3 regions of the Mesorhizobium sp. CA13 genome follow, and region 2 is predicted to be linked to each of the others. Evidence: riboswitches for the same ligand, from Rfam matches in the RefSeq annotation. Region 2 holds a riboswitch; each other region holds the start of a gene.
What was found. A riboswitch is a leader RNA that binds a small molecule or an ion and turns the genes downstream of it on or off. The one in region 2 is predicted to bind cobalamin.
Positions count from the first base shown of each region.

Region 1: it holds a riboswitch for cobalamin, as region 2 does, so the genes downstream of both, LB566_RS28390 (aromatic ring-hydroxylating oxygenase subunit alpha) here and LB566_RS23595 (DUF1636 family protein) in region 2, are expected to answer to the same signal.
Region 3: it holds a riboswitch for cobalamin, as region 2 does, so the genes downstream of both, bluB (5,6-dimethylbenzimidazole synthase) here and LB566_RS23595 (DUF1636 family protein) in region 2, are expected to answer to the same signal.

Region 1 covers NZ_JAIUHS010000018.1:70,200-73,466, forward strand. Annotated here, with positions in the region: gene LB566_RS28380 (DUF680 domain-containing protein) at 45-251, opposite strand; gene LB566_RS28385 (DUF680 domain-containing protein) at 323-520, opposite strand; cobalamin riboswitch at 1,000-1,202, shown strand; gene LB566_RS28390 (aromatic ring-hydroxylating oxygenase subunit alpha) at 1,333-2,580, shown strand; gene LB566_RS28395 (hybrid-cluster NAD(P)-dependent oxidoreductase) at 2,600-3,267, shown strand, end outside.
Region 2 covers NZ_JAIUHS010000012.1:32,701-35,967, reverse strand. Annotated here, with positions in the region: gene LB566_RS23605 (NADH-quinone oxidoreductase subunit A) at 1-131, opposite strand, end outside; gene LB566_RS23600 (winged helix-turn-helix domain-containing protein) at 464-1,663, shown strand; cobalamin riboswitch at 1,693-1,897, shown strand; gene LB566_RS23595 (DUF1636 family protein) at 1,935-2,363, shown strand; gene cobW (cobalamin biosynthesis protein CobW) at 2,366-3,267, shown strand, end outside.
Region 3 covers NZ_JAIUHS010000001.1:797,426-800,692, forward strand. Annotated here, with positions in the region: gene LB566_RS04055 (DUF2277 domain-containing protein) at 1-138, opposite strand, end outside; gene LB566_RS04060 (exodeoxyribonuclease VII small subunit) at 237-488, opposite strand; gene LB566_RS04065 (histone deacetylase family protein) at 492-1,418, opposite strand; cobalamin riboswitch at 1,540-1,720, shown strand; gene bluB (5,6-dimethylbenzimidazole synthase) at 1,769-2,521, shown strand; gene LB566_RS04075 (TetR/AcrR family transcriptional regulator) at 2,607-3,212, opposite strand.

The DNA.
Region 1 (3,267 bases), on a different contig from region 2:
TCGCCAGGACGGCGGAAGGCCCGCCGTCAACTGGAGATCGGCTGTTAGTTGTTGCCGAAGAGGTTGCGGTCGGCACCCTGAACAGGCGCCTGGGCAGACGGCGCGGACTTCTGGACCGAAGCCGTGTGCGCGTTGTCGACCGAGGTGACGGCAGGCTGGTTGGCGCCATTGGAGCCATAGTTGTCGCTGCTGGCGAAAGCACTGCCCGAAACGGCCAGAACGGCGGCGGCAGCAAGAACGATCTTCTTCATTTCAAGTCTCCTGAATTCTCAAATTTCGCCCAGGACGGCGGAAAAGCCCGCCGTCAACTGGAGATCGGCTATTAGTTGTTGCCGAAGAGGTTGCGATCGGCGCCCTGGACAGGCGTCTGGGCAGCCGGTTCCGACTTCTTGGTCGAAGCGGTGTACGAGCTGTCGACGACGGTGGCCGCAGGGGCATTCGAACCATAGTGGTCGCTACCAGCGAAGGCGCTGCCGGAAACAGCCAGAAGGGCGGCGGCAGTGAGAATGATCTTTTTCATTTTTGATACTCCAGTATTTTTCCGTCCGTCTAGCGGCGTGTCTTGGGAGGAAATCGCGTCGTTCGGACAGCCCCGATGTGGGAAAGCCATACCGCCATTTCCAATCACGAAGTTTTTCCGCGTGGACCAAGTTTCCACCACTTGAAATTGTGCCAGGGCCTTCTACATTCGTTTTTTTCCGTTTAATATCAGATAGTTAGGTAAACTGATCGTGCGATCACCAACTGTGTCGAAGGCGCAGTGTTCACACCGTCCTGTACGCATCGTCAACAGAAACGAACCGTTCGGTTCGATTTTAGAGGGCGCTAATAGTCACTTTTCGAAACCGTTAACCTTTTTTGGCTCCGGCACGAGTTGAATTCCGAGGCGGCGAGCCGAGCCTTTCTGCCCCTCCAACGACGGCCGCACCGTTTCCAATGCGTGTCGCGCGGCATGGATGCGATGTCGTTTTCATGCCGACGACAAGTCGGCGATCATGGTTAGATCCTGCCATCTCGGGTGCCGCCACGTGACGACGAGGCGGAGAATTGGGAAGCCGGTCAGAATCCGGCGCTGCCCCCGCAACGGTGGTGGAGTTCAGGTCGCGACGGGAGACCACTGGGCAAAGGCCTGGGAAGGTGTCGCAACAGTCCGCAAGGACAGCTCCAGAGCCCGGAAACCAGCCTGAGATGTTGGACTCGACTGATCGCGGCGGGCGGTCAAGAGGCGGATGGTGCATGTCCGGCGCAAGCCGGCGCGCGGCTTGATCCTTCCTCTCTCCCCTCCGTTCAGTCCTTCAATGCGAGGACAGGACTTCAATGCGAGGACAGGACATGGATGCGCGCAACGACATGCTGAAACGGCTGCAAGGCCGCAGGGACGGCTTCTCACTCGAGCAGCCCTTCTATACCGACGCCGAATACTTCAAGCTCGATATGGAGCTGATCTGGTACCGCGACTGGCTGTTCATCGGTCATGATTGCGAACTGCCCAGGCCCGGCAGCTTCATCACCGTGCAGATCGGCGACTATCCTGTGGTGCTGGTGCGCGACCAGAAGGGCAACATCAACGCCTTCCACAATTCTTGCCGCCATCGCGGCAGCCGCGTCTGCAACACCGACAAGGGCACGGCGGCGAAGCTCGTCTGCCCCTACCATCAGTGGACCTACGAACTGGACGGCAGGCTGCTGTTCGCCAGGCAGATGGCCGAGGGTTTCGACAAGAGCCAGTTCGGCCTGAAGCCGGTCGCCTGCGAAAGCGTTGGCGGCTACATCTTCATTTGCCTCGCCGACGAGCCGGCGGATTTCGTGCCGATGCGGACGATGATCGAACCCTATTTGCTGCCGCACCGGCTGCGCGAAGCAAAGGTCGCCTTCGAGAGCACCATCGTCGAGAAGGGCAATTGGAAGCTGGTCTGGGAAAACAACCGCGAATGCTATCATTGCGCCGGCAACCATCCGGAGCTCTGCAAGACCTTTCCTGAGGCGCCGACCGTGACCGGCGTGCAAGGCGCCGACAGCGACCCGGAGATGCTGGCGCACTGGGCCAAATGCGAGGCCGCCGGCCTGCCGAGCAAGTTCCGCATCGACCCGGCCGGACAATACCGTGCCACCCGCGCGCCGCTGCTGCGCGATGCCGTCAGTTACACGATGACGGGAAAACGCGCGGTCAAGAAGAACCTGTCCGACAGCGTTGCCACCGACCGCATCGGCTCGTTGCTGCTCTATCACTATCCGACGACCTGGAATCACATCCTCGGCGACCACGCCGTCACCTTCCGGGTGCTGCCGATCAGTGCCACCGAGACCGCGGTAACGACCAAATGGCTGGTTCACAAGGACGCGGTCGAGGGTGTCGACTACGATCTCGCCGAGCTCACTCATGTCTGGACCGAGACCAACGACCAGGACCGCCGCATCGTCGAGGAAAACGCCTTCGGCATCCTGTCGCCGGCCTATGAACCCGGCCCCTATTCCGAACTGCACGAAGGCGGCGTCATCCAGTTCGTCGACTGGTACGCGCGTTTCATCGGTCCGCGCCTCGCCGAAGGCGGCCGGCCGGCCCTGCGCAGCGTTGCTTGAGAGGTGAGGGATGAATGCGATGACGGATCTCGGCCTCTATCGCCATCTCGATCAGATGGCGCCCTGGAACGACAGGCTCCAGGTGCTGGAAGTGATCGGCGTGAGCGACGAGGCGCCTGATGTAAAGACCTTCACCTTCCGCTCCGACAACCAGACCTGGTTCCGCTACAAGCCGGGCCAGTTCGTGACGCTGGAACTGCCTACAGCGGATGGGCCGCTGATGCGCACCTACACGCTGTCGTCTTCCCCCTCGCGGCCGTTCTCGATCGCGGTGACGGTGAAGGCGCAGGCCGGCAGCACCGGCACGCGCTGGATGTTCGACCATTTGAGGCCCGGTTCGCACGTCAAGGCCTATGGGCCGGCCGGAGACTTTTCGCTGCACAGCCACCCGGCAGCCAAATATCTGTTCATCTCGGCCGGCTCCGGCGTGACGCCGATGATGTCGATGCTGCGCTGGCTGAACGACTGCGCGCCATGGACCGATGTCGGCTTTGTCAATTGCGCGCGCCGGCCCGAAGAGATCATCTTCCGCAAGGAACTGGAATTGCTCGGCAGCCGCATGCCAGGCCTGTCGCTCGGCTTCATGATCGAGGAACGGTCGAGCCGGGAGGGTTGGTTCGGCCATATGGGCCGCATCGACGCCATCCGGCTGCCGCTCTTGGCGCCCGACTTCCGCGACCGGGAAAT
Region 2 (3,267 bases):
GCGGAAAGCTTTTCCGGGTCGGGATTGCGATAGGCCACCAGGAACGGCGCCACGATAAGCGCAACGCCGACAGCCGCCGCCACTGCGATAAACAGGACGATGGGCAGGTACGAACTGAGAAGTGCGTTCATGCTGCGGCTTTCCGTTGGCGCCAATCCATTTTGATTACAGCACCAGACCCTATTGCGGAAGCGTGACAGTTTAACCGCTGAACCGTTTTAAGGGGCCTTTGCTGCAACGCGGCGAGGGTTAGCGCAGGGCTTCCGGCGAAGCAAGTCAAACCTTGTTCAAAACACCGGCCTGGACGGCATAAGGGAAGAAACTGGTCCGATCCGCTCTTGTTTGATTTCCTTCGCTTTTTACTCCACTTTTCTCTCCTGACAGAGTTGCCGCCAAAACCCTGCTAGCATCGCTGGAATCAACTGTCCGAACGACGCTCAACAAGCCTCAGAGTCGCATCCGAATGAAGGAAAAGATCTCGCTCGCCATGGCCCGGCGCATCGCGCTCGCCGCCCAAGGGTTCACTGATCCCCGCCCCGCCGGCACGCCCGACCGACGCCACTTCGCCCGTGTGCTCTCGCGTACCGGCCTGCTGCAGATCGATTCCGTCAGCGCTGTGGTGCGCGCTCATTATATGCCGCTCTATTCGCGCCTTGGCCCCTACCCGTTCACCTTGCTCGACAACGCCGCCGTCACGCGCAAGCGCACGGTGTTCGAGTACTGGGCCCACGAGGCCTCGTTCCTGCCGGTCGAGACCTACCCGTTGATGCGTTGGCGCATGCAGCGCGCCGAGCGCGGCGATGAAATGTACCTGGGACTGGCCAAATGGGGCCGTGAGCACGCCGCCTATATAGAAGAGATCTACCGCGAGGTCGCGGAGCGCGGTCCGATAGCTGCGTCCGCGCTCGAAGGCCAGAAAGGATCCGGCGGCTGGTGGGGCTGGAGCCACGCCAAGCATGCCTTCGAATGGCTGTTCTGGGCAGGACGCATCACCACCGCGCACCGCCGTGGCTTCGAACGCTTCTATGATCTGCCCGAGCGCGTGCTGCCGCAGGCAATCCTCGATCTGCCGGTGCCATCAGCCGAGGACGCGCATCGGGAATTGCTGCGGATCTCCGCCCGCGCCCATGGCGTCGCGACAGCAAGCGACCTGCGCGACTATTTCCGCCTGTCGCCGGCCGACATGAAGGGCCGGCTGGAGGAACTGGTTGAAACAGGCGAGCTGGTGCCGGTGCGTGTCGAGGGTTGGAACAAACCGGCTTACCTCCACAAGGAGGCCCGCATTCCCCGCAGGATCGAGGCCCGCGCCCTGCTGGCGCCGTTCGATCCGGTCGTCTTCGAGCGCTCGCGCACGGAGCGGCTGTTCGATTTTCACTACCGCATAGAAATCTACACCCCTGCCGAAAAGCGGCAATACGGCTATTACGTCCTGCCCTTCCTGCTCGGCGACAGGATCGTGGCGCGCGTCGACCTCAAGGCCGACCGGCCGGCCGGCGTGCTACGCGTCCACGCGGCCTATGCCGAGCCGAGCGCGCCGCCTGAGACCGCCGCGCAACTCTTCCAGGAATTGACGCAGATGCAGGGCTGGCTCGGCCTCGAACGGATTGAGGTTACGCCCGCCGGCGACCTTGGGCAGCCGCTCGCTGACATTGCCGTGTCGTAGACGCGCGTTGACACCGCCGCCTGCAAGAGCCTAAATCCCTTCCAGACGGTCTCCTCTCGGCAAAGGGAGGAGCCAAGAGGGAATGCGGTGCGAAATCTCGATTTCAAATCCGCGGCTGTCCCCGCAACTGTAAGCGACGAGCCAAGGCCGAAAACCACTGGGACGGTCCCGGGAAGGCGGCACGAAGGCGATGACCCGCGAGCCAGGAGACCTGCCGTCTGAGACATAAGAATCCGATCGCCCGGCGGGTTTTCCGGGCAAGGAGCCCGATTTGGAACGCGACAGCAGTTTCCCGGCTGAAACAGCGGACATTTTGTCTGGCGATAGCGACGCCTTGGCCGGCGTCACTGTCATCGTCTGCGCTTCCTGCCGCGACGAGACCGGTTCCGATGCCCATCCCCGCGCCGGCGAAGTTTTGGCTCAAGACACGCGCCAAGCCGCAACGGCCGACAATGTCCGCGTCCGCACGGTCGAATGCCTTGGCAACTGCAAGCGCCGCCTCAGTGCTGCGATCCTTCGCGACGGCTGCTGGAGTTATGTCTTCGGCGACCTGAACATCGCCAGTGGCGCCGACCTCGTCACCGGCGCGAAACTTTTCGCCACTTCGACCGACGGCCTTATCCCCTGGCGTGGCCGGCCCGATTCCCTCAAGCGCGGCCTCGTGGCCCGCATTCCACCCCTTGACCTGTTGAAGGACTGACCATGACCGCCGCAGTTTCCGCCGCCACTCTCTCCCGCGTCCCCTGTACCGTCGTCACCGGCTTCCTGGGTGCCGGCAAAACCACGCTGGTCCGCCACCTCCTGGAAAACGCGGGCGGCAAGCGTATCGCCATCATCGTCAACGAATTCGGCGACATCGGCATCGACGGCGAGATCCTCAAGGGCTGCGGCATCGACACCTGCCCGGAGGAAAACATCGTCGAACTGGCCAATGGCTGCATCTGCTGCACCGTCGCCGACGATTTTGTCCCGGCGCTCGACCAGATCCTGTCGCTGAGGCCGAAGGTCGACCACATCCTGATCGAAACCTCAGGCCTGGCTTTGCCGAAGCCGCTGGTCCAGGCCTTCCAGTGGCCGACGGTGAAGAGCCGCGTGACGGTCGACGGTGTGATCGCCGTGGTCGACGGTCCGGCATTGGCGGAGGGGCGCGTCGCCAACGACATGGACGCCCTGCGGGCGCAGCGCGCCGAGGATGAGAGCCTCGATCATGACGACCCGGTCGAGGAGGTGTTCGAGGACCAGATCGCCTGCGCCGACCTCATCATCCTGTCGAAGAGCGACCTGATGGATGCCGCAGGTTCGGCTCGCGCCAACGCCATCATTGGCGAACACTCCGCTCGCGCCGTGAAGGTTGTGCCGACGGCTCATGGCAAGGTCGATCCGTCCGTGCTGCTCGGGCTGGGCCTCGCCGTCGAGGACGACATCGAGAACCGCAAGTCCCATCATGACGGCGCCTTCGACCACGAGCATGACGACTTCGACACCTTCATCGTCGACATTCCCTCGATCGCCAACCCGGACGACCTGGCAAAGCGGGTCGCGACCGCCGCCGAACAGGAAAACGTGCTGCGGGTGAAAGGCTTCGTCGAGGTCGGCGGCAAGCC
Region 3 (3,267 bases), on a different contig from region 2:
GTCGAATGCGTGCTGGTTCTGCTTCGAAGGCCGCGTCGTTCCGCTCAGCTTGCGGACGAACTGAAGGGCTGCATCGCGCACCTCGTCATCGGTTGCCGGCGGATCAAAATTGAACAGGGTCTTGATGTTTCTGCACATCGCTTCCGTATCTCCTCTTGTCCTGGAGCCGTTTCAATCGGGATGCGTTCTATCCTCAATCATGATCGTGTCAAAAACCAGAGAGACGGCTGCGTGCCTCAATCCGCGTCCAGCGGCTCCGTCCCGATCGGCTTGCCGTCGCGGGACAGCCTGATCTTCTCCACCTTGTCCTCGGCCGCCTTGAGCAGCCGGTCGCAATGCACCTTCAGCGCCTCGCCGCGCTCGTAGATCCTGATCGACTGGTCGAGCGGCACATCGCCACGCTCCAGATCATCGACGATCTTCTCCAGCGCGTCGAGAGCCTGTTCGAAGCTCATCGCCTTGACGTCTTCGTTGGTTTCACCAGCCATCATTCATCCTTTCATCAGTCGCCCGACATGGGCGGCGACCGAAAATGCCAATCCTTGCAGATCGTAGCCGCCCTCGAGCAGGCTGACGAGCCGGTTGCCGCTGTGGCGCGCCGCGCGCTGCATGAGCTGGCCGGTCGCCCAGTCGAAATCATCCTCGGTCAGGTTGATCTCGGCCAGCGGGTCGCGATGATGCGCGTCGAAGCCGGCCGAAATAATGATCAGGTCGGGTGCAAAATTGTCGAGCGAGGGCAGCACGCGCGACAGGAAGGCATCGCGGAACGCCTCGCTGCCGGTTTGCGGCGCAAGCGGCGCGTTGACGATGTTGCCGGCGCCGGTTTCGTTCTTTGCTCCGGTGCCGGGGTAGAGCGGCATCTGGTGCGTCGAGCAATAAAGCACGGACGGATCGTCCCAGAAAATATCCTGCGTGCCGTTACCGTGATGCACGTCCCAGTCGACGATGGCGACACGTTCGATACCGTGTTTGCGCTGTGCATAACGTGCGGCGATGGCCGCCGTGTTGAACAGGCAGAAGCCCATCGCGGTCGCTTTCTCGGCATGGTGGCCGGGCGGTCGGGCGGCGACGAAAACGTTGTCTGCCCGGCCGGCAAAGACGTCGTCGACACCGGCGTTGGCGGCGCCGATCGCGGTGATCGCCGCCTGCCAGCTCTTCGGGCTGGCCGTTGTGTCGGCATCGATGCGGGCGATGCCCGTCTCGGGAATGGCGGCGCGCACTCGTTCGACGAAGTCGGCGGGATGCGCATAGAGAATGGTGGCCTCGTCGCCTTCCGGCGCCTCAGTGCGGTCGAGCGCGGCAAAAGCTTCGTCGTCGAGCACGCGCTCGATGGCGCGCAAGCGGTCCGGCCGCTCCGGATGGCCGGGTGGCGTGATGTGCTCGAGGAAGATCGGATGGGTGTAGAGACGAGTGGCCATGCTCCCTATCTAGTGCCCCGGCGCGGCGATAGCCATGCGTTGCGGCCTGATGGCTGGGGAAAATCGCGCCTGCGTCCATTCGCGTCGCCGCTGGGATTGGCGGCGCGGAGGCTTCGTCGTAAAGTCCCGGCCGCTGCCTGGTGCCCGCCGCGAGCGGGAGAATCGGGAACACGGTTTGATCCCGTGGCGTGCCCAACGCTGTAAGGGGGACCGCGCCGGTAAGTGCCACTGTCGATGACGGGAAGGCGCCGGACGCGGGTTGATCCCGAGCCAGAAGACCGGCCTGGCAGGCATCGTCATCCGCATGGTCAGGCGGACGGCAGTTGATTGCAATCGCAAGGGGACAAGCGATGCCGGACGATATGACCATCCCCGTGGGTGACGGATTCGACCAGATGGCGCGCGATGCGGTCTACCGCGCAATGTTCACGCGGCGCGATGTCCGCAGCCATTTTACATCAGAGGCCGTCGACGACGAGGTGCTGGCGCGGCTGCTGCTTGCCGCCCATCACGCGCCATCGGTCGGCTTCATGCAGCCATGGAATTTCATCGTCATTCGTGGCACCGAACGACGGGAACAGGTGCGCGACCTGTTCCTGGCGGCGCGCGAGCAGGAATTGCCCGCCATCGAGGAAGAGCGGCGGGCGCTCTACCGCAAGCTCAAGCTGGAAGGCATCTGCGAAAGCGCGCTCAATATCTGCATCACCTGCGACCGCCGACGCTCACAGGGTTCGCCGCTGGGACGCTGGCACAATCCCGAGATGGATCTCTACAGCACGGTCTGCGCGGTGCAGAATTTCTGGCTGGCGGCGCGCGCCGAAGGCGTCGGGGTCGGCTGGGTCAGCATTATCGAGGCGCGGGCGTTGAAAGACCTTCTGTCGATTCCCGAGCATGTGACGCCGGTGGCCTATCTCTGTATCGGCCGCGTCTCCGAGTTCGCGCCGAAACCGGACCTCGAAACACATGGCTGGGGTCGACGGTTGCCGCTGCCCGAGCTGATCATGAGCGAGACGTTTTGCGGACAGGGCGAAGTGCCGCTCAAGTCAACGATCGCCCGCCTCAAGGCGGCAACATGCGAAAAATCTGTCAAACCCTTGATTTGATTGCCGCTACGGCATGCTCAGCGCTGCCGGCGGCCTGCGCCTTGTCCTGAGCATCTGAACCTGGAAGCACCTCGGCTATCCGCCTTCAGGCGGCTGTGGCACCCTTCCTCAACAATCCTTCGAGCAGTTGCTTGAATGCCGCCACCACGGTCTTTGATGTCGCTTCCGGGTCGTTCGAATTGGCGATCCGCTGCGCCGCCTGACTGCTCGCCCCGTTGATCAGCCGTGCCGCGGTCTCGGGGTCGACGCCCGAGACGACCACCCCGTCGCCCTGCAGCGTCGTCAGGTGATCGGTCATCGACGCGACGCAGGCATTGGCGTTCGGCCATTGCGCGGGGTCCCCCAGCACGGCCGGACCGTCCCGGAACATGATGCGCTGGATTTCCGGCTCCAGCGCCATTTCGATGTAGCTCGTGCATTCGTCGACGAAGCTTTGCCAGCGGGTCGGTGCTTTCGCTGCAACCTCATTCACCCGTGCCGCCATCTCGGCGTCGATCTCGGCGATGACCGCCTGCAAGAGCCCCTTCTTGTCGCCGAAATGATGGTAGAGCGCACCGCGCGTCAGTCCCGCCGATGCGGTGAAATCGTCCATCGACGCTTCGGCATAGCCGATCGTTCCGAACGCATGCCGGGCCGCGGCAATCAATTTGGCGCGCGTTTCGGCGATCATTTCCTTGCGGGGCTTGTGCATCTCTTCTGGCCTTACCCACATACGTTCCGTATGCCAATTGACATACGCAACGTAT